Regions from separate parts of the Demequina sp. TMPB413 genome, predicted to be linked through region 3. Evidence: predicted binding sites of a transcription regulator. Region 3 holds the regulator's gene; each other region holds the start of a gene.

Region 1 (9,726 bases), 300 kb from region 3:
CTGAGCCTCAAGCGAGCACTGGTCACTATTGCAGCCGCGGGGCTCCTGGCGCTGGTGCCCACGGGCTTCACGGCGCTCACGATCGCGGCGGCGGATGGCTATGTACCACTGGCATGCGACTTCTTCGCGGAGGGTCCAGATGCCGCAGCCCTCGACGGGAAGCTCACCGAGGAGGCATCTGGGGATATCGCCGCCGATGCCAGGCCCCTGCTCGGCCGCGTGGACTGCACCTGGCGCGACGCAGATGGTGATGCCTATTGGACGCAGACCGTCCACGCGCTGCACCCTGTCGCTGTCGTGGGCAGTTACGGCCTAGCGCTGGCAGTCGTTGCTGTGTCCTGGTTGACCCGGCCGACGCCATGGGCTCCGTCGGGACACGATGATAGAAGTCGGTCACGGCTTTTGCGATGATGGCCGCATGAACGACGCCGTCTCTGCCATTCTTCTCACCGCCGCGCTCGCGTCTGCCGGTTTCTACATGCTGTACGTCGTGGTGCGCCGCGCCGTTCGCGACGGCATACAGGATGCCTCCACCGAGCCTGGACCCACGAGCGAAGAGACAACCTAGTCATCCACCCCATCATCTGACTCAAGGCCGCCCAACGCCAACGCTTGCGTGCCTCTCGAGCGTCAACACAAAGAAGTGGGGACATTTACTCGGTGACGACTACTTAACTGACGCCTAAGTGATCGCGCGAACGTGTGTGGGGGGGTGCGAGTGCCACGCAGGAAGCACCGGCATCGGGAACAGCGCAGGCACGGGCCGTGTTGGACCAGCACGTAGGCCTGTTCGCCACTCAACGACGAGGAACACCATGGACACCGCACTTGCGAAGCTTCGACCGTTCAACCTGATCGCCGGCCTCTTGCACCTCGCCTCGTTTGTGGGGATCCTCGTGCTCGCGAACGACGCTTCGCTACCGGTGCGTGCGACCTACCTCAACGGTCCGCCTGGCTCTGACGCCTTCGGCGAGCCCGTCACGCTGTTCTCCATCAACATTGCGTACGCGGTGGCTGGCTTCCTCTTGCTGTCAGCGTTCTTCCACTTCTTGATCATTTCGCCTTGGGTATTTCCTCGCTACACCGCGGGGCTGCGTGAGAACCGCAATACGTTCAGGTGGGTCGAGTACTCGATGTCGTCGTCCATCATGATCGTGCTGATCCTGCAACTCAACGGCATCGCGAATGTCACTGCGCTCGCCGGACTCTTCACCGTCAACGCCGCCATGATCCTGTTTGGCTGGCTCCAGGAGCGCTACACCACGCCAGGCGACGGCGATCTTCTGCCCTTCATTTTCGGCTCGATGGTCGGGAGCGTGCCGTGGATTCTCATCGCTCTCAACCTCATCGCGCCCGGCAACACGAGCGACGTGACGGTGCCCGGCTTCGTGTGGGGCATCATCGTCTCGCTGTTCGTGTTCTTCAACTGCTTCGCCGTGGTGCAGTGGTTGCAGTACCGCGCCAAGGGCAAGTGGTCCAACTACCTGCGCGGCGAGCGGACCTACATCGTCCTCAGTTTGGTCGCCAAGACCGCGCTCGCGTGGCAGGTGTTCTCGGGAGCACTCGCCTCGTAGTTCCGGGCAGCGCCGACGCTCGTTCGGGTTGGCGCGAAAGCTAGCCGACGCTTGCGCGCTTCTCGCTCGACCGGCGTAGCGCCTCTTCAAAAGTCGCGACAGGCTGCGCACCTGAGACGGCGAAGGCACGGTCAAACACGAAGAAGGGCACCCCTGTCGCACCGAGAGCCGCGGCCTCGGCTATGTCAGCCTGGACAGCGTCGTCGTACTGCTCGGTCGCGAGCATGGCGCGTACCTCGTCGGCGTCGAGGCCCACCTCGGCAGCGAGCCCAACCAGGACGTCGGCGTCGTCCACGATGGCCCCCTCGGTGAACTGCGCCTTCATGAGGCGGTCCTTCATCTGGTTGCCGAGCCCGCGCTCCTGCGCAAAGTGAATGACGCGGTGGGCGTCTCGCGTATTCGCCTGGATGTACAGATCGAAGCGGTACTCGAGTCCTTCCGCGGCGCCGAGGTCGACAAGCCGCTGATTCATCTGTGCGATCTGTTCCGGCGGAGCGTTGAACTTCTTGCCAAGCGCCTCGGCGTGCGGAGTGTGTTCGCCGTGCGGAATCGTGGGATCGAGCTGGAAGCTGTGCCACGTGACCGTCACCTCGGCGCCCGACGCTTCAATCGCCTTCTCTAGCCGGTGCTTACCCAGGTAGCACCACGGGCAGGCCACGTCCGACCAGACGTCGACGGAAATCACGGCGCTCCTCGCACTTGCCACTGAAAAAAAGTAGAGGTCCGCCGGGGACATGGCGCACCTTCTGCCAGCCTCAACCTCGCCGGGCGCGCCGGTATTCCCGAGTGCTGCCAAAAGGTGAGGCAGAAGGCGTCCCAACTGCGAACGAACTTCCGCTGCGGCTCGCGGTACGAATCAGGCCACCACCGCGTGGTGCGCCGCCTCTCGCGGTACGAATCAAGCCACCAGCGGGCGACACGCCGCGGGTAGCGTTACGAATCAAGCCACTACCGGGTGGGATGCGGCGCCGGGGAGCTATTCGACCGAGTTGAGGGTGAGGGTCCTGAGCTTGCGCACGCCCAAGTAGATGGCGCCAGCAGTGGTGAGGGTCAGCATGATGAGACCCGTGGTCATGCCCACCTCAGCGGCGAAACTCCACTCGTCGGCCTGGCGCGAGCCCAACAGCCGCTCCCCCACGGACAGCGCCCACTGTCGCACGCTCACTGCCCTAATGCCGGGTACGTATCCGCCCAGTACGGTCTCCCACAGCAGGGCATACAGCAGTCCGAAGACCACCGCATTGCGCGTGATGACGCCAAGAGTCACAAAGATGGCGGTGTAGGCGATCGCGGCGAGCGTCGCGGAAAGCCCATAGGCGACCGAGAGTTGACCGCCCTCGTCCCCCGCAATTGCCACACCGGCCATGGTGGGAAGCACGGCGAACACGAACACCGCAGCGAAGCCCACGGCCAACTTCGAGAACAGGATCACCCTGCGCTTGAGCGGCTTGGCCAGCATGTACACGATCGATCCATCGTCGATTTCGGCGCCGATCACTCCCGTGGCGACAAGCAGACACATCAGCGGAAGCAGCGTGCCCATCGAGAAGTTGTTGGCCAAGACGCTGGAGGCCTCCGGCGAGGCCTCAGACGCCCAGCGCGTGAGCCCCGCGAGGCCCAGCAACAGCAGCGGCAGAATGATCAGCAGCAGCGCCCTGCGCCGGCCAAGGAGGCCGCGGGCAGTGAGTTGCATGACGGTGACGTTCATCGTGATAGCCCCATTCCGTGCGCGGTCATCGCGCTACCAGGTACGCGAAGACGCTCTCGAGCGACTCGTCGGCAGGCGTCACTTCGAGCAAGCGCACGTCCCCATCGCGAGCCAGCTTGGGGAGCGCCTGAACAAAACGGCCAAAGTCGGATGCCTGCACCGCGAGCGAGCCAGACGAGACATCGACACTGTCGGCAGAACCGTCGGCGATGATCGCGGCGGCAAGGGCCCGATCGTTGCTCGATCGGATCGTGTATTGGTGGGGACGCTGTGTCATGAGCTTGCGGATGCGCCGGAAGTCTCCTGACGCCGCGTGCCTGCCGGCCACCACCACTTCGATGGTCCCGGCGATCTGCTCGACCTCTTCAAGAATGTGACTGCTGAACAGCACCGTGCGGCCGTCGGCCGCGAGTGACTGCAGCAACTCCATCAAGTGCAGGCGCTGGCGAGGATCCATGCCGTTGAAGGGCTCGTCAAGCAACAACACCTTGGGGTCGTGAACCAGCGCGGTCGCCATCTTGATGCGCTGCTTCATGCCCTTGGAGTAGCCGGAGATGTCGCGATCCTTCGCGTCAACCATGTCGACTTGCTCCACGGCGGCGCGTGCGGCGCCGACAGGGTCGGCCAGGCCGTGCAGGCGCGCGTTGGCGAGCACAAACTCCCAGCCGGTCACCATGTCGTACATGGCCTCGGTCTCCGGAACAAGACCGATCGAGCGGTACGCCTCCGTGTTGCGCCACACCGGCTCGCCGTCGAGAGTCACCGTGCCAGACGAGGGCGGCAGGAAGCCTCCCATCATCGAGATCAGGGTGGACTTGCCAGCGCCGTTTGGCCCCAGCAGGCCCGTGACCCCTGGTCCGACCGTCATCGTGACGTCGTTGACCGCGACCACGTCGCCATACCACCGCGACACCCCGCTCAACTGGAGCGTGCTCATGCGACACCGACCTTCTTGTAGCGGCGCAGCAGCAAGCCGATGCCCCCGGCAACGATCAGGGTGGCGGCCGCAGTAAAGGCCAAGCCACCCGTGACTCCCAAGTCAACTTCTCGCCCAAACGCCGACTCCACTCCGAACCAGGAGACGGCGATGGAGTCCACCAGGGCAAAGGGATCGAGCGCTCCCAGGTAGGCGCCGAGCGTCTCGCTGCCGTTGTCGATCAGCAGCAGGGCGACCACCGCGGCGAAGCCGCTGATGACCACGAGCACCGTGATGATGGCCGCCACGCCCAGTCCCCTGCGCGGAGTAAACGCGGCGAGCACCAGGCCGATAGCGGCGAGCACGAGCGAGAGGAGAATCGCCACGACCAGGCCCTGCAAGAACCCAGTGATCTGGGCACCGACCGGCAGTTTGGCCAGCAGGGCGCCGATGAAGAGCAACACCTCGGATGCCGCGAGCACCGCGAACATGGCCAGCGCAAGGCCAGCAAACTTCGCCAGGACGTAGTCGTTGCGCCGCATCGGCCGCGACAGATACAGCGGCATGACGCCGTGGCGCAAGTCGCGCGAGACGCAGTACGGGGCTCTGCTCGCAACGAACAGTGACACCACAAAGGACATCTGCGGCAGGTATGCGGTGTAGGACATCGGCAACTCGTCGAGGCCCAGCAGCACCGCGATGAGCGCGAAGATCAGCGGTGGCGCCAGCATGATGCCCACGAGGATCCACGGCATGATCTTGGCCTTCGCGGGACGCCCGAAGCCGAACACTCCCCTGAATGTCTCGACTAGGAGGGACCTGACGATCCACCCGCGGCCAAGGCGAGGTCCGTCGTAGTGACGGAAGCCGATGTCGTGAATGACTGTCTGCGACTGGGCGTCGGCGGTGGTGGCGTGTGGCGCCTTGTTGTCAGCCATGGAGCGCCTCCTGCTGGGTCGCGAACATCTCTGAGAGGTGGTGGCGGCCGTGCTGCATCCTGATCAAGCCAACCTCGAGGTCGGCGACGGCACCGCGCACGTCATCGAGCACTCGTTCGTCGTCGATCGCCACCGCAAAACTGTTGGGCTGGCCGCCCGTCGTGACCGTGGCGCCTGCAGCCTTGAGCCGCTCAACTACCTCCGGCCCCTTGTCGGTCACCTCGACCAGCACGACGCCGCTGAACTCCGTCGCCGCGGCAGTGGAGGTCGAGTGCTGGAGCACGCCGCCCTCGATCGACACGATGTGGTCCGCGATCCGTTCCAGCTCGCCGAGCAGGTGCGATGTGACCACCACTGAGATATCGAAGTCGGTGCTGATGCGTCTGATGAGGCCGAGCATGTCATCGCGACCGGCGGGGTCGAGGCCGTTGGTGGGCTCGTCCAGCAGGACCAACTTGGGATCGTGCACGAGCGCCTGGGCTAGTTTCACGCGCTGGCGCATTCCGGTCGAGTAGCCGCCGATGGGGCGGTAACGCTCCTCGTAAAGTCCCACGTGGCGCAGAGTGTCCGCGGTGCGCTCGCGCGCCACGTCCGTCGGCAGTCCCGACATGCGTGCCATGTGCACGATGAACTCCGTTGCGGAGACATCAGGGGGCAGGCACTCGCTCTCCGGCATGTAGCCGACGATCTCGCGGATTTTGACGCCGTCGGTGAGGCAGTTCATCCCGAGGATACTGGCCGTGCCTGAGGTGGGCGGCAGCAAGCCCAACAGGATCTTGATGAGGGTCGACTTGCCGGCGCCGTTCGCGCCGACGAGGCCGACCACTCCTGACGGCATCTCGACGGTGAGCTGCGACAGCGCGGTCACGGGGCCGAAGACCCTCGTGAGGCCTTGCGTGGCAATAGCGGGCATGCACCGAACCTACAGTCAGGGCTTCCGCTGTCGCTTCGTCCTCCGGTATGACATCGCCCCTGAGTCCGGCTCAGGGCCCTCCCCTAGTGGCTCAATTCGTACCGCTCCCCGCACCCAACCCTCGCAAATGGCTCAATCCGTACCGCTCCCCGCACCCAACCCTCGCAAATGGCTCAATCCGTACCGCTCTCCGCACCCAACCCTCGCAAATGGCTTGATCCGTACCGTCCCCGGCGCCCACCCCCTCCGACGACTCAATCTCTACCCACCAGCGTCGGCCGCGGTACAAATCAAGCCACTGGCTGGCCGCCGCCGCGAGATCCGGTACGGATCGAGCCATTTGCACCATGGTGCTCCGAGATCCGGTACGGATCGAGCCACTTGTGCCGTGGAGCGGCGAAATCCGGTACGGATTGAGCCATTTGTGGGTGGGTTGTCCTCCCTGCGCGAAAAGTCGATCGGCAGACTTGAGTGTAAGCCGCTCAAGTCGTAACATGAGTGTCATGAACTCAACTTTGAACCCGGGCCGGTCGGGTGGCCGGTCCGCATCACCAACTGCAAGGAGGATCATCATGAGACGAGAACTCGTCCGCAACGGAATCCCGGCCGCGGCGCCCTGGAACGACGACTTCCAGCGCATCGTCAGAAGCTTCATCGGCGATGCCGACGCTTCCCTCGCCGGCGCCTTCAGCCCCGCGCTCGACGTCGAGGAGACAGAAGACGGCTTCACACTGCACGTGGAGTTGCCCGGTGTCCCTGCCGAGAACGTCGACGTTTCCATCGAGGAGAACGTCCTGACGATCTCTGGCTCCCGCGACTTCTACGAGGACAAGGACGCCGACAAGTTCCGACGCGTAGAGCGCCGCTTTGGCACGTTCCACCGCGCCGTCCGACTCCCTGACAGGGTCGACCCAGCTGGCATCAAGGCCGCCTTCAAGGACGGACTGCTGACCGTGTCGGTGCCCAAGGCCGAGTCGGCCAAGCCGCGCCGCATCGAAGTGACGACGGACTAACTGTGGCGGAACGCCGCGCGCCTCGACGCGTCGGCGCCACCGCCACACAAAGGGCCGGGCGCTCTTGCGCCCGGCCTTTTGCTTGCCTCAAGCGTCGAGGGCGTCGTGCGTGACGCGACCGCCAAGCAAGGTGAGCGCGACCGGCATATCTCGCAACTGCGTCACGTCTGATGTCGAAGGATCGGCTTCGATGACGGCGACATCCGCTCGAACCCCTGGCGCCAGCGTCGGCGAGGCCCAAGAAGCCCTCAGCGCCGTGCCGATGTCGAGCGCGTTCCCCGGTTCCCAGGCTGGCTGCTCGTCTCGAGTGCGGTGCACGGCAGCAGATATTCCGAGCCATGGATCGAGCGGAGCGACAGGTGCATCAGAGCCGAGGCGAAGACTCACTCCCGCCCTGGCGAAGTCGCCGTAAGGGAAAGCTCGGTGAGTGCGCCCGCTCCACATCACATCCATGACTTCGCGGTCGTCCAAGAGATGCTCCGGATGAATGCCCGCGGCGACGCCGAGCGCCGCCATGCGCGCCACGTCCTGCTCCCTCACCATTTGCGCGTGCTCGATCGAACCGCCGACGCCACTGGCGGCGAAGGCATCGAGCGCCTCCGAGACGGCGCGGTCGCCGATGGCGTGCAAAGCGACGTCAAAGCCCACTTCGCGAGCATCGGCAAGGATGCGTTCGAGGTCCCCGCGAGCCTGAGCGGCGTGTCCAAAGTCGGAGGTGCCCGGATAGGAGTCGAAGCACCAGGCCGTCCGCGTGTTGAGCGCGCCGTCGGCGAAGACCTTGAGGGGGCCGACGGTGACCTGACCCTTGGTGCCGGGGACCCGCTTGCCCGTTCGCTCGCCACGGGCGAGGGACTCCGCGAGGTGGCGCGGGTACACGCCGGCGATCACTCTCAGCGCGCGGATGCCCGACGTGATCCTGCTGGCCCAGACCAACGGATTGTCCGCCATCTCCAAGTCCATGATGCCCGTCACGCCCCGGCTAGCGGCCGCGTTCGCCGCGTCCGACACCAAGACCTCAATGCGACGAGGGTCCGCCATCTCTTCTGCCTCGAGCGCCATCTCCAGCTCGAAGGCTGCGTTCTCTCGCAAGAGGCCGGCGGGCACTCCGTAGCGCTCCCCCGCTGCCGTGTTGATCCACACGGAGTGAAGGTCGTGGCTGATCAGCACAATGGGTCGCCCGTATTGACCCACGTGAACGGCCACCTCATCGAGCATCGCGGCAGTGGGAGGCTCCGGCCACAAGGCATCCTGATACCCGCTGCCCACGAGCGGTTCGACGTCCGCAAGGCTCAGCACTGGGTGATCGACGAGCGCGCCTCTGACCACGTCGACGACGTCGTCAGCGGACTTCGCGCCCGCAAGGCTCACGCGCCCGCGATGCTTGGCCCACATCGTGAAGTGGACGTGGTGATCCATAAGCCCCGGCATGATCCACCGGCCGTCAAGGTCAATGACCCTCGCACCCTTTGGCGGCTGCGCACCCGTCGCCTCGATAGACGCGATGCGACCTTCAGTGCCGATGTTGACGTCGACGAGTTCAGGGGCCGCCCCTTCGCGTGGAACGGCAGGATCTTCCCAAAGACGCGCTCCGACGAGCGTGATCGGTGGTGGCTTCATGACGCAAGGCTAGGGGCGGACGCGCTACTGCACGCGCCCCAAAAACGCGGCCGTCAGACTCCGGCTTGGGCTGGCGCCGGGGTGGCAACCACGCGCGCATATGCGGAGCGCACCACGGCATACGCGCCGACGGCGTAGACGGTGCCTGCGGCAGCGTCGAGCAGGTAGTGGTTGGCTGTCCCCATCACCACAAAAGTGGTGGTGAGTGGGTAGAGCCATGCGGCGTACCACCAGCGACTCTTGGTGGTCATCACGACAGCAAGGGCACACCACACGGCCCAGCCAACGTGAAGGCTGGGCATCGCGGCGTAGAGATTGGCAAGCCCCGTCACGCTCTCTTGGCCTGCAAAGAGCACAGGATTGGCATGCATGGTGTCCACCGCACCGTTGAGCGCGAAGCGCGGCGGTGCGAGTGGGAACAACCAGTACGTTGCGAGGCCAGCCACCATCAGCACAGCGAGAGACGTACGTAGAGCGCCATAGTTCTCGCGGCGCCTATGCCACAACCACAGCAAAATGCCAGCGGTGACGACCATGTGCGTGATCTGGTACCAAAGGCTGGCGAAGTCTGCGAGCCATTGATTTCTGACGAACATCTGGTTGAGCGCGAGCTCCATGTCGAGGCCAGCGGCGCGCTGAACGCGCTCCACCAGATCGGCATTGTTCATGGCGAGGGAGACGCGGTCAGGAGAGGCGGAACGCATGACGGAGTACAAGTAGTACAGGCCGATGATCAGGCCGATCTCAGTCATCCATGGCCGGTGCCTGCGCCACCATCCCGGCCGCGCGGCACCTGCCGTGCCGTCCGTCGAAAGGGTGAGATCGCTGAGGTCGTCGGAGGACCGCTGCGGCTCGAAGGCCGGTCGGTTCGCGTCGTGACTCATAGATCCCCCACTCTAGTTGCCTGACGGCTCGGCAGTCAGGATGTGTGTGTCGAAGGTATGTGCCGGGCAGGATCCCGTGCGAAGGCTTGGTGCGGACGGAACGCGCCTGGTCAGCTCAGGCAGAAGAACGGACCACAAGTTCGGTCGGAAGCAACGTCAACCG
Region 2 (9,726 bases), 590 kb from region 3:
GCTGGAGTTGGCGAAGGCGGCGCAGCAAGAGGGTGTGATCCAGGTGGTTGGCATGTGGTCGCATCTCGCGTGGGCGGACGCACCGGGCCACGCCACGATCGATCGTCAGGCAGAGACGTTTGCGCGAGCGCTCGCGATGGCGCAAGAGGCAGGCGTCACGCTTGAGGTGCGGCACCTGGCGAACTCGGCGTGCACACTCACGAGGCCAGATTTGCACTTCGACCTCGTCAGGCCAGGGATCGCCGTCTACGGACTGCCGCCCGTCGAAGACCCCGAAGGTGACGACTTCGGCCTGCTGCCGGCGATGAGCGTCACGTCAAGCATCGTGCTCGTGAAGGATGTCCCTGCCGGCCAAGGCGTCAGCTATGGCCACGAGTATGTGACGCCGTTCCCCACCACGCTTGGATTGGTGAGCGCCGGTTACGCGGACGGCGTCTTTCGTTCGGCGGGGTCCGTGGCGGACGTCGCGGTGCGCGGCAGGCGCTACACGATTGCCGGTCGGGTGTGCATGGATCAGTTCGTGATCGACCTGGGACCAGCGACCGACGTGTGTGTGGGAGACCAGGTGACACTGATCGGCCCTGACGGCCCGAGCGCCAAGGACTGGGCGCGGGCGGTCGGCACGATCGACTACGAGATTGTCTGCCGGTTCGGCGGATTACGGGCCAAGGGGAGCGTGTGAAGTATCTGATTCCCAGCGGCGACGCGATGCGCGCGCTCGGTCAAGAGCTCGCAGGCGTCTTCAGGGCAGGCGACTTGGTGATCCTGTCGGGCGGTCTCGGCGCCGGCAAAACGACCCTTGTGCAGGGCATCGGGGCAGGCCTCGGGGTGCGGGGACAAGTGGCGAGCCCCACCTTCATCATCTCTAGGGTTCACACACCGCGCGCCGAAGGGCCCGTGTTGGTACACGTCGACGCCTACCGTCTCGCGTCCCTCGACGAACTCGATCACCTTGACCTCGATGCGTCGACGGACGAGGCTGTCACCGTGGTCGAGTGGGGCGAGGGCAAGGCAGAGACGCTCGCGGAGGGCCATGCGCTCATCACGATAGAACGCCCGCGCGGAGCGCTTGCCGATGGGGAGGATCCTGCCGCTGGTGTCAGGACGGTCACCATCACGACGACAGGGGCGAGTTGGCAAGGTCGCTCGTGGCCAGTGACGGGGTGGGACGCATGATCTTGTCTCTCGATACGTCGTCAGCGATGTCGGTGGCACTCACCGATGCCGACGCGAAGGAAGCGTTGGCACGAAGGTCCGTCTTTGCGCCCCGCGGCCACGCTGAACACCTCACCGACCTCGTGCGCCAGGTCCTGGATGAGGCTGCGGTCTCCAAAGCAGACGTGACCGCGGTGGCGGTGGGGACCGGCCCGGCACCCTTCACAGGTCTCCGCGTAGGGCTCGTGACGGCCCGCATGTTGGCTTTCGCATGGGGCGTTCCTGTGTGGGGGGTGTGTTCGCTCGACGCGCTCGGCGCTCAAGCCAAAGATGCCGTCGTCGTCGGCGACGCGAGGCGTCGCGAGGTGTACGTAGCGCGATACGTCGCAGGCTTGCGCACGGAAGGGCCAGCGGTGCTCGCGCCGGCGCAAGTGGAAGTGCGGCCGGAGGACATCCTTGTGGGACGCGGGGCGACCGCTTACCCCGAGGCCTTTCCTGGCGCCACCGAGGCCGACCCTGACCCGTTGTGGTTGGCGCGCGAGGCACTGCGTCGGCTCGCGGCCGGTGAGGACGTCGGGACGGAGCCGCTGTATCTGCGACGCCCAGACGTTCACGGCGCATGAGCGACGCCTTGAGCGAAGAGCCCCGACTGCGAGACCTCCAAGAGCGAGACCTTGAGTGGTTGGCCGAGCAGGAGCTCGTCATCTTCGGGTCGGCAGCCTGGTCGCAAGGTCTCATCCGTGAGGACTGGCGCTACGGCTCCAACCGCTATCGCGGAGCTGAGATTGGTAGTGAGTTGGCGGCCTACGCGATCTATGGTTTTGAGGGCGACGCGTTCCACCTGATGAACCTCGCCGTGACGCCCGACTACCGGCGGCGGGGCCTCGCGAAGGTGCTCATGGACGACTTCGTGGCCGAGGCGCGCTCTCACGGAGCCGCTGACGCCTGGCTCGAGGTGGCGGTGGACAACGAAGCCGCTCTCGCGCTCTATCGAGCATACGGATTCGAACTGGTGAGGGTGCGGCGCAAGTACTACCAGCCCGCCGGTATCGACGCTCTGGTGATGCGTCGGGAGCTCGCGGGTTACGAGCCTGCTGTCCACGCCGACTGATGGGCCCCCGCGCGGACGCCGCTGTCGTGGCCGACCACCACTGAGCCGTGCTTCCCTTGCGCTACAGCACCTAGAGTGGCTCCCATGGAGTTGGTGCTTGGCCTTGAATCGACGTGCGATGAGACGGGCGTCGCCCTGGTGCGTGGTCGCGAACTGGTGGCCGATGTGGTCGCCTCGTCCATGGACGAGCATGCCCGCTTTGGCGGCATCGTGCCCGAGGTAGCCTCGCGAGCGCACCTCGAAGCATTGGTCCCGACCGTCCACGAAGCGCTCACACGAGCAGGTCACTCCCTTGACGACGTCGACGCGATCGCCGTCGCCTCCGGCCCCGGACTGGTGGGCTCGCTCACGGTGGGCGTCGCGGCGGCGAAGGCGCTGGCTCTCGCGCTCGACCGGCCGCTATACGGCGTGAACCATGTGATCGGCCACGCTGCGGTCGATGAGCTGGTGCACGGAGAGTTTCCCGATCGCACGATGGCGCTCGTCGTGTCCGGTGGGCACACATCGCTGCTGCTCGTGGACGACATCGCGACGCAGGTGACGGAGCTAGGACACACGCTCGACGACGCTGCGGGTGAGGCGTTCGACAAGGTGGGCAGGCTGTTGAAGCTTCCCTACCCTGGCGGACCGCACGTGGACAGGCTCGCTCGCGAGGGCGATCCGACCGCCATCGCGTTTCCCCGCGCCCTGACCGCCCCCAAGGACAGGGAGCGGCACGCCTACAACTTCTCGTTTTCAGGCCTGAAGACTGCGGTCGCCCGATGGATCGAGGCTTACGAGGATTCTGGGCGCGCGGTCCCCGTCGCCGACGTCGCGGCATCGTTCGCCGCCGCCGTCGCCGACGTACTGGTGACCAAAACGCTCGATGCGTGCGAAAGGCATGAGGTGGGCACGCTCGTGATTGGAGGAGGCTTCTCCGCGAACAGCCAGTTGCGGGAGCTCGCGGCGCGTGAGGGGGCGCTACGCGGGATTGACGTGCGCATCCCGCCGCTCAAGTACTGCACCGACAACGGCGCCATGATCGCTGCGCTTGGCTCGGCACTTGTCTCTCGTTCAGTTGCGCCGAGCGCCCTCACCATCGGTGTGGACTCATCCATGCCGTTGGAGACGATTTCGGTATGAGCGCGCGCCGCGTGGTCGCCATCGTGGGCGCTGCTGCGGTGCTCGTGGCTGGCGCGGGTGCTACGTGGTTGGCCACTGGCCGCCCGGGCCTTTCTGAGTCGACGCCGGCGAGTACGGTGCCCGTGACCATCTCAAGCCCGGTGCTGCAGAACGCGCCGCCAAGCGACCTCCCGACCTTGGCATGGGGACCGACCGTGGTGGATGTGGCCCGCGCACAGGTTGCCGCATCGCAACTACCGCTCGACGTGGCGGCCGGTCACGTCATCGTCGCGTACTGGAACTCGCCCGACTCAGCGGGCGCGGCCGCCGTGGTGCGCGACAGCCATGTGGCCGGCGTGATTCTCATGAGTGGAGCCGTGGTGGACTCCGCCCAAGTGAGGCAAGTGACGGAGGCCGTGGCGCAAGCGGCTCAAGAAGACGGTCGCGAGTGGCCGCCGGTGATCTCGACCGACCAAGAGGGCGGTCCCGTGGCGCGGCTCGACGGGATTCTGCCCGAGATGCCGGCGTTCATGGCGGCGGGCGCCGCGTCGGACAAGGCGACGGTGACACACGCCTACGAAGCCGTCGCGAGGGACATGGCTGACTTGGGCTTCACGGTGAACTGGGCGCCTGTGGCCGATGTGACAGTGGGCCCCGGCGACCCGGTGATCCAGGTCAGGTCGGCGGGCTCCGACCCCGACAACGTCGCCGCCACCGTTGTCGCTGCCGTGGAGGGATTCATGGCTGGAGGAGTCGCTCCCGCCGTGAAGCACTTCCCTGGTCACGGTTCGGTGACGACGGACTCGCACGCGGCCCTGCCCGTGCAGACCGCAACAGTGGAGGAACTCTCCGCGCGTGACTTCGTTCCGTTCACGCGAGCGGTCGACGAGGGCGCGCCGATGGTCATGATGGGGCATATCTCGGTCGCCGAATGGGGTGGAGGGCCCGCCACTACCAACCCGGAGGCGTACGCATACTTGAGAGAAGAGCTCGGATTCACCGGGGTGGCGGCCACGGATGCCCTCAACATGGCCGCCATCAGCGACGTGTATGGGCCGGGTGACTCGGAAGTGGCTGCGCTCGCGGCGGGAGCGGACTTGCTGCTGCTACCCCGGGACGTGGAGGCCGCGCGCCAAGCCATCGTGGTGGCGGTAGAGAACGGCTCGCTTTCTCGACAGCGTCTCGACGAGGCCGTCGCGCGCGTCAGCCTCCTCATGACTCAGCAGGCCCAGTGGGCGGATGCCGCAGCGGGGCAATCGACCGACGTCGATTACGCGCGCCAGTTCGCAGCGACTTCCGCGACCGTCGTCGCACCGCAGTGCGGCGAGCCGCTGGTGGGCGACACCGTCAGGATCGTGGGCGGCTGGCCTGGTGAACGCCGTGCGCTCGCCGACGCCCTGGCCGCCTACGGCGTGGGCGAGTCAGAAGAGGGCACCACGGTTCGAATACTCGGTTCCTCCACGGGATCGGGCAACGCCGACGTTGTGGTGGCGATGGACGGGCCGTGGGGTCTTCCCGCGTCGCAAGCCACCGCGTACGTGGGGCTCTACGGGCGGTCAGAGGCGGCGCTCGCCGGACTGGCTGATGTTCTCACCGGCAACGTCCCCCCCGGTGGTTCCTGGCCCGTGCCTGGAATGCCAGGCACTCCGTGCGGGCGTTGACCTAAACGCGCTGTGCGATAAACGCGGTGCGCGCATCGCCGATCCGCGCCAGGATCACCGTGGCGCTCGAGTCGCCTTTCAATCTCAGACGGCGCCTCAGCGCGGCAGGGTCAACGTCGAGGCCGCGCTTCTTGATCTCGACGTGACCAACGCCGCGCGCAGCGAGAGCCGAGGCGAGGCGCTTTTCCGAGTAGGGAAGAGAATCGACGATGCGGAACGTCGTCGCAAAAGGAGAAGCGGCGGGTGTGTCTGTCGTGAGGTAGGCAAGGTGAGGGTCGAGCAAGCGGGCGCCGAGGCTCTCTGTGAGAGGCCCCACGAGTCCAGACCTGATGACGGCTCCGTCGGGCTCGAGAAGGTACTCGCCAAGCTCTCCCGGCTCGCCCGGCACTGGCGCACCATCAAGCACGTGTGCCTGACCGGCCTTGAGTACGAGCGCCGAGTGGGAATGGTGGTGCGCCAGCGCTCCCATCCACAGGCCCGCCTCGACGACATCGCCATCGACGCTCACCCATTGGGCTTCGGTCTCCTGAGGAACGTCGTCGTGCGCGATCGCCGGGCCTACCTTGATGCCCACTTCGGGCCAGCGGCGCCTGAGCGCGATGACTTCTCCGAGAGGCGGGGAGTAGTCGCGAGGGTCGTGGCGCCGGCCCAGAGCGTTGCGCCTGGCGGGATCGGCAAAGACGGCGTCGATGCCGATGTCGCCGCGAGCGAGAGTCTCCAGGGAGTCGGCGTGCACCACGGACGCACCGTCCCAGTGCCTCAGGTTGTGAGCTGCCAGGAGAGCCGTTGCTTCGTCGCGCTCGAAGGCCAGCACGTTGAGACCGAGAGTGGCGAAAGCCATCGCGTCCGCACCCAGGCCACACGTGAGATCCGCCACCGTCGTGACCCCAGCTGCGCGATAGCGCTGGCCGTGGTGTGCGGCGACGACGAGCCGGGTCGCTTGCTCGAGACCTTCTTGAGTGAAGACCATCCCCGCGGCGAAGTCGCCGAACTTGGCGCGAGCGTCGGCGCGAAGGCGTGACTGCGTGAGTGCGGCCGCCACCACGTCGGCATCCGCACCCCTGTCGCGAAGCTGCTGGGCAAGCACGAGCGCGTGGTCGGCGTCGTACGGCGGCAGGGGAGCAAGCAATGACAGCGTCTCGGGGGAGAGGGCCAAGCGTGCGGCGCGGGCGTCCATGACTCGATCCTGGCATGCCCGCGGTTTCTCCCCAGGCGAAAGGCAGGACTTCAGTTAGCACTCACTTCACGAGAGTGCTAAATTCTGAAGTGCTCCCAGTCGGGAGAGCGACCACTGCCTGACCCCCGCGACGGCGGGCCGCGGCCGCAAACTACACGTCACGTTCTAGGAAGGTGAGGTCCGCAGTGTCGGTCTCTATCAAGCCTCTCGAGGACAAGGTTGTGGTGAAGCCGGCAGTTGCCGAGCAGACCACGGCCTCGGGCCTCGTGATCCCCGATACCGCGAAGGAGAAGCCCCAGGAGGGCGAGATCGTCGCGGTCGGACCGGGTCGCATTGACGACAACGGAAACCGTGTACCGCTCGACGTCGCCGTCGGCGACAGGGTGATGTACTCAAAGTACGGCGGCACCGAGGTCAAGCACGGCGGTCAGGAATACCTGATCCTGTCGGTGCGCGACCTGCTCGCAGTCGTCGAGTAAACCTCGCAACGCAAGCGAAGGCCCCGGGGACCTCACGGTCGCCGGGGCCTTCGTGTTCTCCGTGCTGCTCCGCGGCCTTGAGGGGGGCTAGGCGGCGGGCGCTATGGAGATGGCCGGGAAGCGGGTTAGCTTGCCTGCTTCATACGGCCAGCGAGGATCGCATGGCGTTCGTCCTCGCTGAGTCCTCCCCACACGCCGAACGGTTCGCGCGCGGCGAGGGAGCGTTCCCTGCACAACTCAAGGACAGGGCAACGGTTGCAGTACTGCTTGGCGGCTTCGGCACGACGGCGGCGCGCAGCACCGCGCTCGCCTTCTGGGTGAAAAAACAGATTGGGGTCTGCTTCGCGACATGAACCTTCGTACTGCCACTCCCACTGGTCCTGCGTTGGGGCTGGCAATGTGGCGATCGTCTCCATCGTGCTCCTCGCTCGGTGGTGCAAAACTCGTCTTCATTGACTCACTCTGCCCTCGCTACCGCTCAAGGACAGAATTACCATAAACCGGACGAAACGGACAGTCAACGCGTCCGGCCCATGAGGACCTCGTCGTCCGGTCGACTAGGACCTTCATGACTGTTTGTACCCGCTCCTGACCAGGTTGAAAACCCCCATTTTGGGGGTGATTTGTCCATTCTTCCCAGGGTGAACACCGGCGCTATGCCGCCAGGGGTATGCCCTTGAGAGCGATCCTGTCGCCGCATGTAGAGCCCTAGACTTGGCTCCATGGCAACCAGCGAGCACGACCCCTTCGGGTTCACAGGCCTGACGTATGACGACGTTCTCTTGCTTCCTGGCGAGAGTGATGTCACGCCTTCAGAGGTGTCGACGGCGACCCGATTCACGCGCGGAATCTCCATCGCCGTGCCACTGCTCAGCGCAGCAATGGACACGGTGACAGAGGCGCGTCTGGCAATCTCGCTTGCCAGGCTCGGCGGCATCGGCGTGCTCCATCGAAACCTCTCGATCGACGACCAGGCCCAGCAGGTCGTGACGGTGAAGCGCTCCGAGTCGGGGATGATCACTGACCCAGTCACCATCAGTCCCGATGCCACTCTCGCGGACCTCGACGCCCTCTGTGCCCGTTACCGCGTCTCGGGTCTCCCCGTGGTTGACGCCGACGGCACGCTCGTCGGCATTATCACCAACCGCGACATGAGGTTCGTGTCTCCCAGTGACTACGCCGGCCGTTTTGTGCGCGACCAGATGACGCCCATGCCGCTCATCACGGCTCCAGAGGGAGTCTCCAACGCTGCAGCCTCCGAACTGCTCGCGAAGCATCGCGTCGAGAAGCTGCCGCTGCTCGACAAGGACGGCAAGCTCACCGGTCTGATCACCGTCAAGGACTTCGTCAAGACGGAGAAGTACCCGCTCGCCACCAAAGATGACGAGGGGCGCCTTCGAGTCGCCGCTGCCGTCGGGTTCTATGGGGATGCATGGGAGCGAGCGACAGCCTTGGTGGATGCCGAGGTTGACGCGCTCGTCGTTGACACCGCTCACGGGCACGCTCAAGCGATGATCGACATGATCCGCCGCCTCAAGTCCGACCCGGCAACGTCACACGTCCAGGTCATTGGCGGCAACGTCGCCACTCGCGCTGGTGCGGAAGCGCTGATCGACGCGGGCGTGGACGCCATCAAGGTGGGTGTCGGACCTGGATCGATCTGCACCACTCGAGTGGTGGCAGGCGTCGGCGTTCCTCAGGTGACGGCCGTGTATGAGGCCTCCCTTGCCGCTCGCGCCGCTGGCGTTCCGATCATCGCCGACGGCGGGCTCCAGTACTCGGGTGACATCGCCAAGGCACTGGTGGCAGGAGCGTCGTCCGTCATGATCGGCTCGCTCTTTGCCGGTTGTGCCGAGACGCCTGGCGATCTCGTCCTGGTCAACGGCAAGCAGTTCAAGAGTTACCGCGGCATGGGTTCGATGGGGGCGATGGCTTCCCGGGGGCGTCGCTCGTACTCCAAGGATCGCTATTTCCAGGCCGACGCTCCCAGCGACGATGACCTGATCCCGGAGGGCATCGAGGGGCGGGTGCCCTACAAGGGCCCCTTGTCCTCCGTGGTTAGGCAACTCGTCGGTGGCTTGGGGCAGTCGATGTTCTACGTCGGGGCACGCACCATTCCCGAGTTGCAGTCAAAGGGCAAGTTCGTGCGCATCACGCCTGCTGGTCTCAAAGAGAGCCATCCGCACGACGTCCAGATCACCGTCGAGGCTCCCAACTACGCCGGCCCGAATTAGCGGTGGAGCTCACCTGGCATGCGCTTGCCATCTTGGCCGTGGTGGCCCTGGTCGCCGGATTCCTTGACACTCTTGCGGGCGGCGGCGGTCTCCTGACGCTGCCCGCGCTCCTCTTGGCCGGGGTGCCGCCGCTCGCCGCACTCGGGACCAACAAGCTTCAAGGCTCCTTCGGCACCGGCATGGCGACGTACCAGGTGCTGAGACGTCGTCGAGTCTCGTGGGTGGACGTCAGAGGTCCGATGCTGCTCGCATTCGCTGGCTCCGTCGCAGGCTCGATCGGGATCCAGTTTGTCGACGCCGACGGTCTGCGAGTACTGATCCCCGTGGTGTTGGCACTGATCGCCGCCTACTTCCTGTTTGTGCCGCGCGCGCACCACCCGCCGACGAGCCCACGCGTCAGCGAGGGGACCTTCAGGGGTGCTGTCGTGCCGACCATCGGTGCGTACGACGGCGCTTTTGGCCCGGGTACCGGCTCGCTCTACGCTCTCACGGGAGTGGCGCTTCGCGCGCAGACGCTTGTCCAGTCGACCGCCGTTGCCAAGACGTTGAACTTCGCCACGAACGCGGCCTCGCTGGCCGTGTTCCTTGTGGCTGGCCAGGTGGTGTGGGTCGCAGGCGCCGCCATGATCGGAGGCCAGTTGCTCGGGTCGTACGTGGCCTCGCACGTGCTCTTCCGCGTCAAGCCATTGGTGCTGCGCGTGCTGATCGTGGTGATGTCGCTGGGGATGCTCGCGCGGGTGTTGGTGGGCTAGAAGAGCGCAGGAGCGTCGGCGTCGTCGCTCGGCACCTGAAGGGTAGCCACTGGCCA
Region 3 (9,726 bases):
GCTCCGACTTCCCCGTGCTGAGGGATGCGCTTGACAAGCTTCAGCTCAACGACGCCTCGCTCGTGTACGAGCCCGAGAGTTCCGTGGCGCTCGGCTTCGGATTCCGGTGTGGCTACTTGGGTCTGTTGCACCTCGAGATCGTGCGAGACAGGCTCGAGCGTGAGTTCGACCTTGAGCTCATCTCGACCGCGCCCAACGTCGTGTACGAGGTGGAGATGGAGGACGGCAAAATCCACACCGTCACCAACCCCTCGGAGTTCCCCGCAGGCAAGATCGCCCAGGTGCGCGAGCCGGTCGTCAGCGCGACCATCTTGGTACCAAGTGAGTTCATCGGCACAGTCATGGAACTGTGCCAAGAGCGTCGCGGCGTCATGGGGACCATGAACTACCTCTCAGAGACGCGTGTGGAGATGCACTACACGCTGCCGCTTGCCGAGGTGGTGTTCGACTTCTTCGACCAGCTCAAGTCGCGCACGCGCGGCTACGGTTCGCTCGACTACGAGCCCTCCGGCGAGCAGGCCTCCGACCTTGTCAAGGTCGACATCTTGCTCCAGGGCGAGACGGTGGACGCCTTCAGCGCGGTGGTTCACAAGGACGCCGCCTACAAGTACGGCCTGTCGATGGTGGGCAAGCTCAAAGACCTGATCGACAGGCAACAGTTCGAGGTGCCCATCCAGGCCGCCATCGGCTCGCGGATCATCGCCCGCGAGACCATTCGCGCCATCCGCAAGGACGTGCTGGCCAAGTGCTACGGCGGCGACATCTCCCGCAAGCGCAAGCTGCTCGAGAAGCAGAAGGCCGGCAAGAAGCGCATGAAGAACATCGGTTCCGTCGAGGTGCCGCCAGAGGCCTTCATCGCGGCGCTCAGCACCTCTGACGACGGCTCGGACAAGGGCAAGAAGAAGTCGTGACCGACGCGGTGGAGGCCGCGGAGGTGCCGTCCGAGGGGGTGGCGTCCAAGGCGGTCGCATCGGCGGCCCCAGCATCGGCGTCGTCTGCGCGTGACTTCGGGGTCTACATCCACGTCCCCTTCTGCCGCGTCCGATGCGGATACTGCGACTTCAACACCTACGCTCCTGGCGAGGTCCAGGGCGCGACGCGCGAGGGCTACGTCGAGGCGGCGCTCGCGGAGATGGCGATGGCGAGGCGAGCCAGGGGTAGTGATCCCAGGCCTGCGTCGACAGTGTTCTTCGGGGGCGGCACTCCCACGATGCTCGACGCCTCGGCGCTTGTCGCGCTGCTCGACGGGGTGAGGGAGACGTGGGGTCTCGCCGTCGGCGCGGAGGTCACCACCGAGGCGAACCCCGACTCGGTGACGGCGGAGTCGCTCACCGCCTTGGCGGGCGCTGGCTTCACGAGGGTGTCCTTCGGCATGCAGTCGGCGGTCCCTCACGTGCTCGCAACCCTTGAGCGCACCCACGACCCGGCGAACGTGGAGCGCGCCGTCGACTGGGCGCGCGCTGCTGGCCTTGCGGTCAGCCTCGACCTCATCTACGGCACGCCGGGGGAGTCGCTCGATGACTGGAAGACCTCGCTCGCCGAGGCCATCAGGCTCGCTCCCGATCACGTCAGCGCGTACGCGCTGGTGATCGAGCCTGGAACCAAGATGGGTGCGCAACTGCGCAGGGGCCAGATCCCCGCAACCGATCCTGACGTCCAAGCGGACATGTACGAAGCGGCCGACGAGGCACTAGGCGGCGCCGGCTATGCCTGGTACGAGGTGTCAAACTGGGCGCGCACCCCTGGCGACGCTTGTCGCCACAACATCGCCTACTGGCGCAGCCAGGACTGGTGGGGAATCGGCCCTGGCGCCCACTCGTACCTTGGCCCGCGCGTCGGCGCCCAAGGGGAGGCGCTGCCTGCCACGCGGTGGTGGAACGTCAAGCATCCCCTCGCGTATGCGACGCGCGTCGCCGAAGGGCAAGACCCGGCCGACGGCCAAGAAGACCTTGACGACGACGACCTCGCCCTCGAGCGGGTCATGTTGGGTCTGCGGTTGTCCGACGGGCTCTCGCTCGATGACATTCACCCTGAGCAGCGTCAACGGGTCGCTGGACTGATCGCCAACGGCCTTGTCGATGGGATCGCCGCCGCGGGGCCCCAACGCACCGTGCTCCTTACGCGACGCGGCCGGCTGGTGGCCGACGCCGTCGTGAGAGAGCTCACGCCGGTGTAGCCCGTCCCGCCTTCCTTGGGGCGAGCTACACCTTGAAACTGCCCACGAGCGTCAGCAGCGACTCCGACATTTCGGCGAGGGACCCGATCGCGCCCTGCGCCTCAACCACGCCGTCGGACGTCACTTGCGACGCTTGAGCGACGCCGGTGATGTTGCGCGCGATGTCTCCCGTGCCGATCGCTGCCTCCGCGACCGATCGTGAGATCTCCGAAGTGGTAGCCGTCTGCTCCTCGACAGCGGCGGAAATGGTCGCCTGGTAGTCGTTGATCGACCCGACCACGTCCTCGATGTCGGAGATCACCAGCACGGCCGCCGCTGTTTCCGTCTGGATCGCCGCGACGCGCTGCGAGATGTCTTCCGTTGCCCTGGCGGTCTCTTGCGCGAGTTCCTTGACCTCGCTCGCCACGACCGCGAAGCCCTTGCCTGCGTCGCCCGCTCGCGCCGCCTCAATGGTGGCATTGAGGGCGAGAAGGTTGGTCTGTTCGGCAATCGAGGTGATGAGCTTGACGATGTTGCCGATCTGCTCGGACGACTGACCCAGGTTCCGGATGGTCGTGCCGGCAGAGGTGGCCTTCTGGACGGCCTGCGACGAGACGGTCGAGGCCGAACTCGCGTTGGAGGCGATCTCCTGAATCGAGGCGCCCATTTGCTCGGAACCTGCCGAGACCGACTCGACGTTGTGGGTAACTTGTTCTGCTGCCGCGGCCGCGAGTTCTGCCTGAGCAGCGGCTCCCTGGGCGGCAGAGCTGATCTGGCTGGTCGAAGCGGAAAGCTCTTCCGTCGCGCTTGCGAGTGTGGTGGCATTCTCTGTGACCGTGGTGACGACGGCGGCGATGGAGGTGACCGCGTCGTCGAGGGCGCGGCCCATGCGTCCCAGTTCGTCGGTAGAGGTGAGTGCGGCCCTGGCCGTGAGATCGCCGTCCTTGAGGCGGTCAGCCATTCCCACCACATGCTTGAGGTCGCGAACGATGCCCCTGGAAATCAGGACTCCGGCCGCGACTCCCATGACCAACCCCACCACCAGAATCACCGCGACCGTGAGCAGGGACGACTCGTACGTGGCTTCGCTGGCGTCTGCGGTCGCGGCGGCCGCCTCCATTTCACCCTCGATCAGCGCCGTCACGTCATCGACCATGAGCGTGGTGGGGTTCGCGAGTGCGTCGTTTCGCACCCTGATGAAACGGTCGAGGTCCTGAGCCTGACTGGTGGCGCGCAGCAGCGTTGACCAGACGTCGAGGGGGGCTGGTGCAGGAACTGGTGACAGTTCGGTTTAGGCCGCGAGGGCCAGTGGTGTGTTCATGATGGTCTCGTACTCGATGGGGGTCAAGCGTCCGAGCCGGTCTTGGCGGCGGCGCCGGTGGTAGGTCCGTTCGATCCAGGTCACGATCGCGATGCGGAGCTCTTGGCGGGTGTCCCACCGTTGCCTGTTCAGCACGTTCTTTTGGAGCAGGCTGAAGAACGATTCCATTGCGGCGTTATCCCCGGCAGCGCCGACGCGACCCATGGATCCGACCATGTGGTGACGGTTCAGTGCGTGGCCCATCTTCCGGGACCTGAATTGGGATCCACGGTCGGCGTGCAGGACGCATCCGGTGACGTCGCCGCGGGAAGCGACGGCGTTGTTCAGGGCGCTCACGGCCAACTGGGCTGGCATGCGGTCACCGATCGAGTAGCCCACGATGCGGTTGGAATACAGGTCTTTGACCGCGCAAAGGTAGAGCTTGCCTTCACCCGTTTGGTGTTCCGTGATGTCCGTGAGCCACACCTGGTTCGGGCGGTCGGCCCTGAAGATGCGCCTCACGAAGTCGTCGAACACGGGCGGGCCGGCCTTGGTGGCCTTGCCCCGTTTGCGTCGCTGTGTGGCCGACACCAGGCCCGCCTGAGCGGACAGTGACCACGCGGTTCTGCGCGCCATCGGCCACCCCGCGACCTCGGCCTCGTCGCCAAGGAACCGGTAACCAAACTCAGGGTCCTCGCGGTGAGCATCAACGAGCGCATTCATCCGATGCGCCTGCACCCACTCCAGCGCTGTCACCGGGTCACTGAGCCACCGGTAGTACGGTTGACGTGCGATCTTGAGCACCCGGCACGTCACCGTGACGGGCACGCCGTCCACGGCCAACTCGCGGACGAGCGGGTAGATCATTTTGGGTGGCCACCGAGCCTGAGGTTGGCCTGCGACAAGTACGCTGCCGCACGACGCAACACCTCATTCTCTTGCTCGAGAAGCCGGTTCCGCCGACGCAGCTCCCGCACCTCTTGCGCCTGCTCACGGGTCACCCCTGGCTTCTCACCGTCTTCGACATCGGCTTGACGCAACCAGTTCGACAACGTCGCATGAGAGATCCCGAAGTCCTCGGCGATCTGTTTCTGCGGCGCCTCACGGCGCCGCGCGACCGCGACCACGTCACGGCGAAACTCCTCAGGAAAAGCTCTAGACATGACAACATCCTTCCACCAGGACCCGCCCGGATCCCAGAAGTCAGTTGTCACCAATCACTGCACCAGCCCCAGGTACTTCTCGAGCGACGCTCTGAAGTGCTCGATAATGGGTGCCGCCTCTGGGTCGACAGTGATCGCCTCGAACTCTGCGAGTGCGTCCTGCACACCCTGGGTGCGCTCAAGGATCTTCTGGTCGACAGCCGTCTTGTCGGCGACATTGTCCGCGAGCAGGTGATTCACCACCTCCATACGGAGGTCATCCACCGCGACCCGAAGCTCACCGGCTGCGTGCACACCAGGGAGGTTCACCGTGGCGACTTCCTGTGCGCCCGCATCCATCGTGCGCATCGAGAGGATCCCTCCCGCGCCCACTGCCACAGCGACAATGAGTGCGATCCCGATTGCTCCCAGCACCCGAACGGCAATTCCTTGGTTGCGTACCCAACGTCCCATGGCGACAGTGTCCCCCTCGCTTTGTGTGGCCCAGGAAGGCCTCCACTGGCCTCACACGTGGCCACTATCGGTGGATGTGTTGGAAGCGCGAGGGGACTTGTGTCCTGGCCTACCGTGCGGTGTGCAAAAGGTCTCGTGGGCGTGGCGTCGAAGTGAGAAGTGCCGAAGCCTCCCCGTCCCTTGACTGGGATCGGAGAGGCTTCGGTCTGGTGTGGCCTCGTGCGGTGCGCGGCCTTACTTAATGAACTGGATGGCGAGCGGGATGCGGTAGTACTCACCATTGGCGGCCTTCACGCCCGCCACGAACGAGATGATGATCGCGTAGAGCACGTACAGGCCCCACAGCGGCAGCGTGACCGCGAGGCCCACCACGAACAGCAACAGGCCGAGCACGACGGCGCCTGCACCGAACACGAGCGCGGTGATCTGCAGGTTCAGATTCTGCTTGCCATGATGCGCCACGAGTGCCGAGCGGTCCTTATAGACCAGCCAGATCACCAGCGGGGCGACAAAGGCGATGGTGCCAGCGCTGACCAGGGACGCGACGGCGGCGATGACGTGCGCCAGCATTGCCCAGGTGCGAGCCTCTGACTCGAGCATCGGCTGGACGGTGGGGGCGAAGGGGGCGGGGTTCTGAGCGCCCTGTTCAGGATCGGGGGAGGTGTTCTCTGTCATGTCTCTACTGTGCCAAAAAGCCTCAGGGCCCCGCATCGGCCTTGTGACCGATTCGGGGCCCTGAGGGTGGTCAGGGTGAAACCCTGAGAGTTACTTGATGAGGCGCCAGTTCAGCGGATAGCGGTAGGTCTCGTGCTTGTTGGCCTTGATGGCAGCTTGAATGCAGAAGATCAGGGCGATGACCCAGACCGCGAAGCCTGTGATCAGGCCCAGGCCAAAGACGGGGATGAGGATGGTCGAGGCGACGTAGCCGATGGTGACCAAGATCGAGAAGTTGAGGGCTTCCTTCGCCTCAGTGTCAACGAATGCGCTGCGGTCCTTGCCGACGAGCCAGAAGATCAGCGGGGGGAGGAATCCGAAAAGGATGATCCCCGCGTGGCTGAGGGTCGCGTAGAGCCGCTCGTCGGACTCGCTGAGCGGGGCCGCTGCTGCGGGAGGGGGCGTTTCAGTCATGTGTTTTCACCACTTTGAGTTGGAACGGATAGTGTGCGGGATTGCCCTGCCGCGCCAGCCAAAACCCTGCCAAACTGAAGTAGATCGCGACGACGGGAACCACCCACAGCGCCAATGTACCGAGAAAGCCGACGAAAGGCACATACATTTTCACGACGACGGCCGCGATTGCCGCGCAGACCAGCGCGGAAGCGAAGTTCGCCGCCTTCGCCGCCTCCGTCGCGGCAAAGGGATCACTCCGTCTGCGCGCCACATAAACGAGCGCAGGAATCACCGGGCCCGTCATCGCGCCGAGGTGCCCGAGCGCGGCCGCCGCGGTGCTTGCGCGGCTGTGTGCCGTGTAGGTCATGTCGCCTCCGCACCACACGCTAGCGCGACGAGACGCGCGATCGGACCCAGTGCGCGGATCACTGCGTAGAATTAGCACTCGCAGCAACTGAGTGCCAATGGGAGGTGGAATGAGCGACGACAGGCGCGAGGCGATCTTGAGGGCGATTGTCGAAGGCTACGTCTCTACCAGCGAGCCCGTCGGGTCCAAGGCGCTGGCACAGCACCACAACCTCGGGGTGTCTCCCGCGACCATCCGCAACGATATGGCCGCTCTGGAGGAAGAGGGACTCATTGCGCAGCCCCACACCTCTGCTGGGCGCATCCCCACCGACAAGGGCTATCGCTACTTTGTGGACATGCTCGCCGCGGCGGCGCTGCAGGACAGCCACAAGCGCGCCATCTCGACCTTCCTATCGGACGCCGTTGACCTCAATGACGTGGTGGAGCGTTCGGTGCGGCTGCTGAGCCAACTCACCCGCCAAGTGGCCGTGGTGCAGTACCCCTCACTCAGGGAAAGCCCCGTGCGCCGGGTGGAACTCGTGCGCATGACGAGCGACCGCGCGCTTGCCGTGGTGGTGAGCGCCGACGCCAGGGTCGAGCAAGCTACCGTGTCGGTCCCGGAGGACGTGTCGGAAGACGAGTTCGAGCGGATCGCTCGCGAACTCAATGAGACCGCGTCGGGCCTGACCCCGCAGCCGCTCGAATCGGCCCTCGCGGCCTGGACCGAGCGCCACGCGACGCACGCATGGTTAGCCGAGGTCGCGTCGTCCGTAGTGGGCGCCGCCCGCGGCGGGACTATCGAACGCGTTGTCTTCTCTGGCACCGGTAACCTCACCAGGGCCGGATCCGACCTCAAGGCCGACGCGGTGTCGTCGATTCTTGATGCTCTTGAGGAACAGGTCGTGCTGTTGCGGTTGTTGCACGAGATGGCATTAGAGGGAGGCGTGTCTGTGCGCATCGGCCGGGAGACCGGCCACGCGGCGCTAGCGGGCACGTCGATCGTGGCGGCGGGGTACGGAAATGTTGCCTCGCCCGCATTGTTAGGAGCGCTCGGACCGATGCGCATGGACTATCCGGGAACGATGGCCGCGGTGAGAGCCGTGGCCCGTTACCTGTCGAAAGTGGTGGAGACGTGAAGGACTATTACGCCGTGCTCGGTGTGCCGAGAACAGCGACAGAGGCCGAGATCAAGAAGGCCTATCGCAAACTGGCACGCGAGCTGCACCCCGACGTGGCGGGGCCAGAGGCGGGAGATCGCTTCAAAGACGTCGCCGCCGCCTACGAGGTGCTCGGCAACGCGGACAAGCGCGCGCAGTTCGACAGGGGGGTTGATCCCAGGGGAGGCAACTCGTCGGCAGGCGCAGGCGCCGGGTTTGGCTTCGAGGACATCTTCGAGACGTTCTTCGGTTCTTCGATGGGAGGCTCGGCCCGCAGGGGTCCAGCGTCTCGCACCCAACGCGGGGGAGACTCGCTCGTCGAGGTGGACGTCACACTGGAAGAGGCGGTCTTTGGAGTTCACCGCGAGGTGATGGTGGACCTCGCCGAGGTGTGCACCACGTGTGACGGGACGTGCTGCTCGCCTGGCACACAGCCCGCCACCTGCCCCCAGTGCAACGGTGCAGGCGTGGTGCAGCGAGTCGCGCGCTCGCTGCTCGGCCAAGTGATGACCACCGCGCCGTGCCCCCGCTGCGGCGGCTACGGCTCGATCATCGAGAGCCCATGCACCACGTGTTCCGGGCAGGGGCGCACCAGGGAGCGCAGGTCGATCGAGATCGACATCCCGGCCGGAGTGGAGACGGGCACCCGTATCCGCTTGTCTGGGATGGGCGACGCCGGGCCAGGAGGAGGCCCACGCGGCGACCTCTACATCGAGATTCGCGAGCGTCCGCACGAGTCCTTCGAGCGCAGGGGAGACGATCTCCACTGCACGCTGGAACTGCCCATGACCGCCGCCGCGCTCGGCACCGTCGCCACCGTTGAGACGCTCGACGGGCCGCACGAGATCGACGTCCGGCCGGGAACCCACGCGGGCTCGACCGTCACGCTCAAGGGCCTCGGCGTCGGCCGTTTGCAACGCCCCGGCCGAGGAAACCTTCACGTGCACCTCGACATCCAAACCCCAAGCGAACTCGACGAAGCACAGACGGAGTTGCTGACCCAGTTGGCGCGATTGCGCGGCGAGGAGTTCCCTGAGGCACGCCTCGCGCCGCTCGGGGGCGGCGTGTTCTCGCGTCTGCGCGAAGCCTTTATGGGTCGCGGTTAGGAACACTCAGGCGTGAGCGCTCCCGTCTTCCTGAGTCCAGAGGTTGCCGACGCTGCGGTAGGTGACGTGGTGGCGTTGCGCGGCGCGGAGGCGCGCCACGCGGGCACCGTACAGCGCCGCGGCGTGGGAGAGCGCGTCGATGTCGTTGATGGCAAGGGGCGTCGCGCCACAGGGGTCATCACGCAGGTGACAACCGACCGGATCGACGTCGCGATCGACTTTGTCGCCGTGGATCGCGACCCCCCGGTGACTCTGGTCCAGGCTCTTGCCAAGGGGGGCCGCGACGAGCAGGCGGTCGAATCAGCGACGGAACTTGGCGTCACGAGGATCGTGCCGTGGGCCGCTGCGCGCTCGATCGTGCAGTGGAAGGGCCCCAAGGTGGACAAGGGGAGGGCGGCATGGGAGTCGCTCGCCCTCGCAGCCACGAAGCAGAGCCGTCGTGCGCTCGTGCCGGAGGTTGCTCCGCTTGTCACCACCGCCCAGCTGGTGCGCGACGTGGAGTCGGCGGTGGCAACCGGTCAGCGGGTGCTGGTGCTTCACGAAGTTGCCGCCACCGCGTTGACCTCCCTCACGTGGGCCAGGGATGACCAAGAAGTGTGGGTGATCGTGGGTCCCGAGGGAGGAATCTCCGATGCCGAGGTGGAGGCCCTGACCGCGGTAGGCGCTGAGTCTGTGGTGCTCGGCCCGCACGTGCTGAGGGCATCGTCGGCCGGCCCGGCGGCCCTCGCGGCCCTCGCGGTGTTACGCGGTACGTGGTCGAGTTCGCCGTCGAGCAATACCCTGGACTCATGACCGATTGCCTTTTCTGCCGCATTGCGGCCGGCGAGATCCCCGCCGACGTTGTCGCACGCACGGATACCGTGATCGCTTTTCGCGACATTCAGCCAAAAGCCCCGACGCACGTGCTCGTGGTGCCCGTGGTGCACCTTAAGAA

What was found. Region 3 encodes HrcA, which represses chaperone genes, less so after heat shock. Its sites were predicted from a motif close to TTNGCACTCGNNNNNNNCGAGTGCNAA; they were not measured.
Region 1: a site for HrcA is predicted at 6,564-6,590, ahead of LGT36_RS01780 (Hsp20/alpha crystallin family protein). Genes of this name have one in related genera too.
Region 2: a site for HrcA is predicted at 6,260-6,286, ahead of groES (co-chaperone GroES). Genes of this name have one in related genera too.

Annotation. Positions count from the first base shown of each region.
Region 1 covers NZ_CP096184.1:388,704-398,429, reverse strand. Annotated here, with positions in the region: gene LGT36_RS01820 (hypothetical protein) at 1-411, shown strand, start outside; gene LGT36_RS01815 (hypothetical protein) at 419-568, shown strand; gene heR (heliorhodopsin HeR) at 816-1,574, shown strand; gene LGT36_RS01805 (DsbA family oxidoreductase) at 1,615-2,259, opposite strand; gene LGT36_RS01800 (ABC transporter permease) at 2,551-3,282, opposite strand; gene LGT36_RS01795 (ABC transporter ATP-binding protein) at 3,308-4,219, opposite strand; gene LGT36_RS01790 (ABC transporter permease) at 4,216-5,136, opposite strand; gene LGT36_RS01785 (ABC transporter ATP-binding protein) at 5,129-6,049, opposite strand; gene LGT36_RS01780 (Hsp20/alpha crystallin family protein) at 6,622-7,062, shown strand; gene LGT36_RS01775 (amidohydrolase) at 7,150-8,679, opposite strand; gene LGT36_RS01770 (phosphatase PAP2 family protein) at 8,733-9,563, opposite strand; gene LGT36_RS01765 (LacI family DNA-binding transcriptional regulator) at 9,679-9,726, opposite strand, start outside.
Region 2 covers NZ_CP096184.1:93,133-102,858, forward strand. Annotated here, with positions in the region: gene alr (alanine racemase) at 1-682, shown strand, start outside; gene tsaE (tRNA (adenosine(37)-N6)-threonylcarbamoyltransferase complex ATPase subunit type 1 TsaE) at 679-1,176, shown strand; gene tsaB (tRNA (adenosine(37)-N6)-threonylcarbamoyltransferase complex dimerization subunit type 1 TsaB) at 1,173-1,778, shown strand; gene rimI (ribosomal protein S18-alanine N-acetyltransferase) at 1,775-2,266, shown strand; gene tsaD (tRNA (adenosine(37)-N6)-threonylcarbamoyltransferase complex transferase subunit TsaD) at 2,351-3,388, shown strand; gene LGT36_RS00510 (glycoside hydrolase family 3 N-terminal domain-containing protein) at 3,385-5,028, shown strand; gene LGT36_RS00515 (class I SAM-dependent methyltransferase) at 5,030-6,205, opposite strand; gene groES (co-chaperone GroES) at 6,391-6,684, shown strand; gene LGT36_RS00525 (WhiB family transcriptional regulator) at 6,810-7,100, opposite strand; gene guaB (IMP dehydrogenase) at 7,407-8,918, shown strand; gene LGT36_RS00535 (TSUP family transporter) at 8,921-9,670, shown strand; gene LGT36_RS00540 (exonuclease domain-containing protein) at 9,667-9,726, opposite strand, start outside.
Region 3 covers NZ_CP096184.1:686,396-696,121, forward strand. Annotated here, with positions in the region: gene lepA (translation elongation factor 4) at 1-911, shown strand, start outside; gene hemW (radical SAM family heme chaperone HemW) at 950-2,176, shown strand; gene LGT36_RS03290 (methyl-accepting chemotaxis protein) at 2,202-3,347, opposite strand; partial or broken gene LGT36_RS03295 (IS3 family transposase) at 3,447-4,618, opposite strand; gene LGT36_RS03300 (MCP four helix bundle domain-containing protein) at 4,673-5,071, opposite strand; gene LGT36_RS03305 (DUF4870 domain-containing protein) at 5,306-5,746, opposite strand; gene LGT36_RS03310 (DUF4870 domain-containing protein) at 5,837-6,199, opposite strand; gene LGT36_RS03315 (DUF4870 domain-containing protein) at 6,192-6,548, opposite strand; gene hrcA (heat-inducible transcriptional repressor HrcA) at 6,658-7,665, shown strand; gene dnaJ (molecular chaperone DnaJ) at 7,662-8,792, shown strand; gene LGT36_RS03330 (16S rRNA (uracil(1498)-N(3))-methyltransferase) at 8,805-9,584, shown strand; gene LGT36_RS03335 (HIT domain-containing protein) at 9,581-9,726, shown strand, end outside.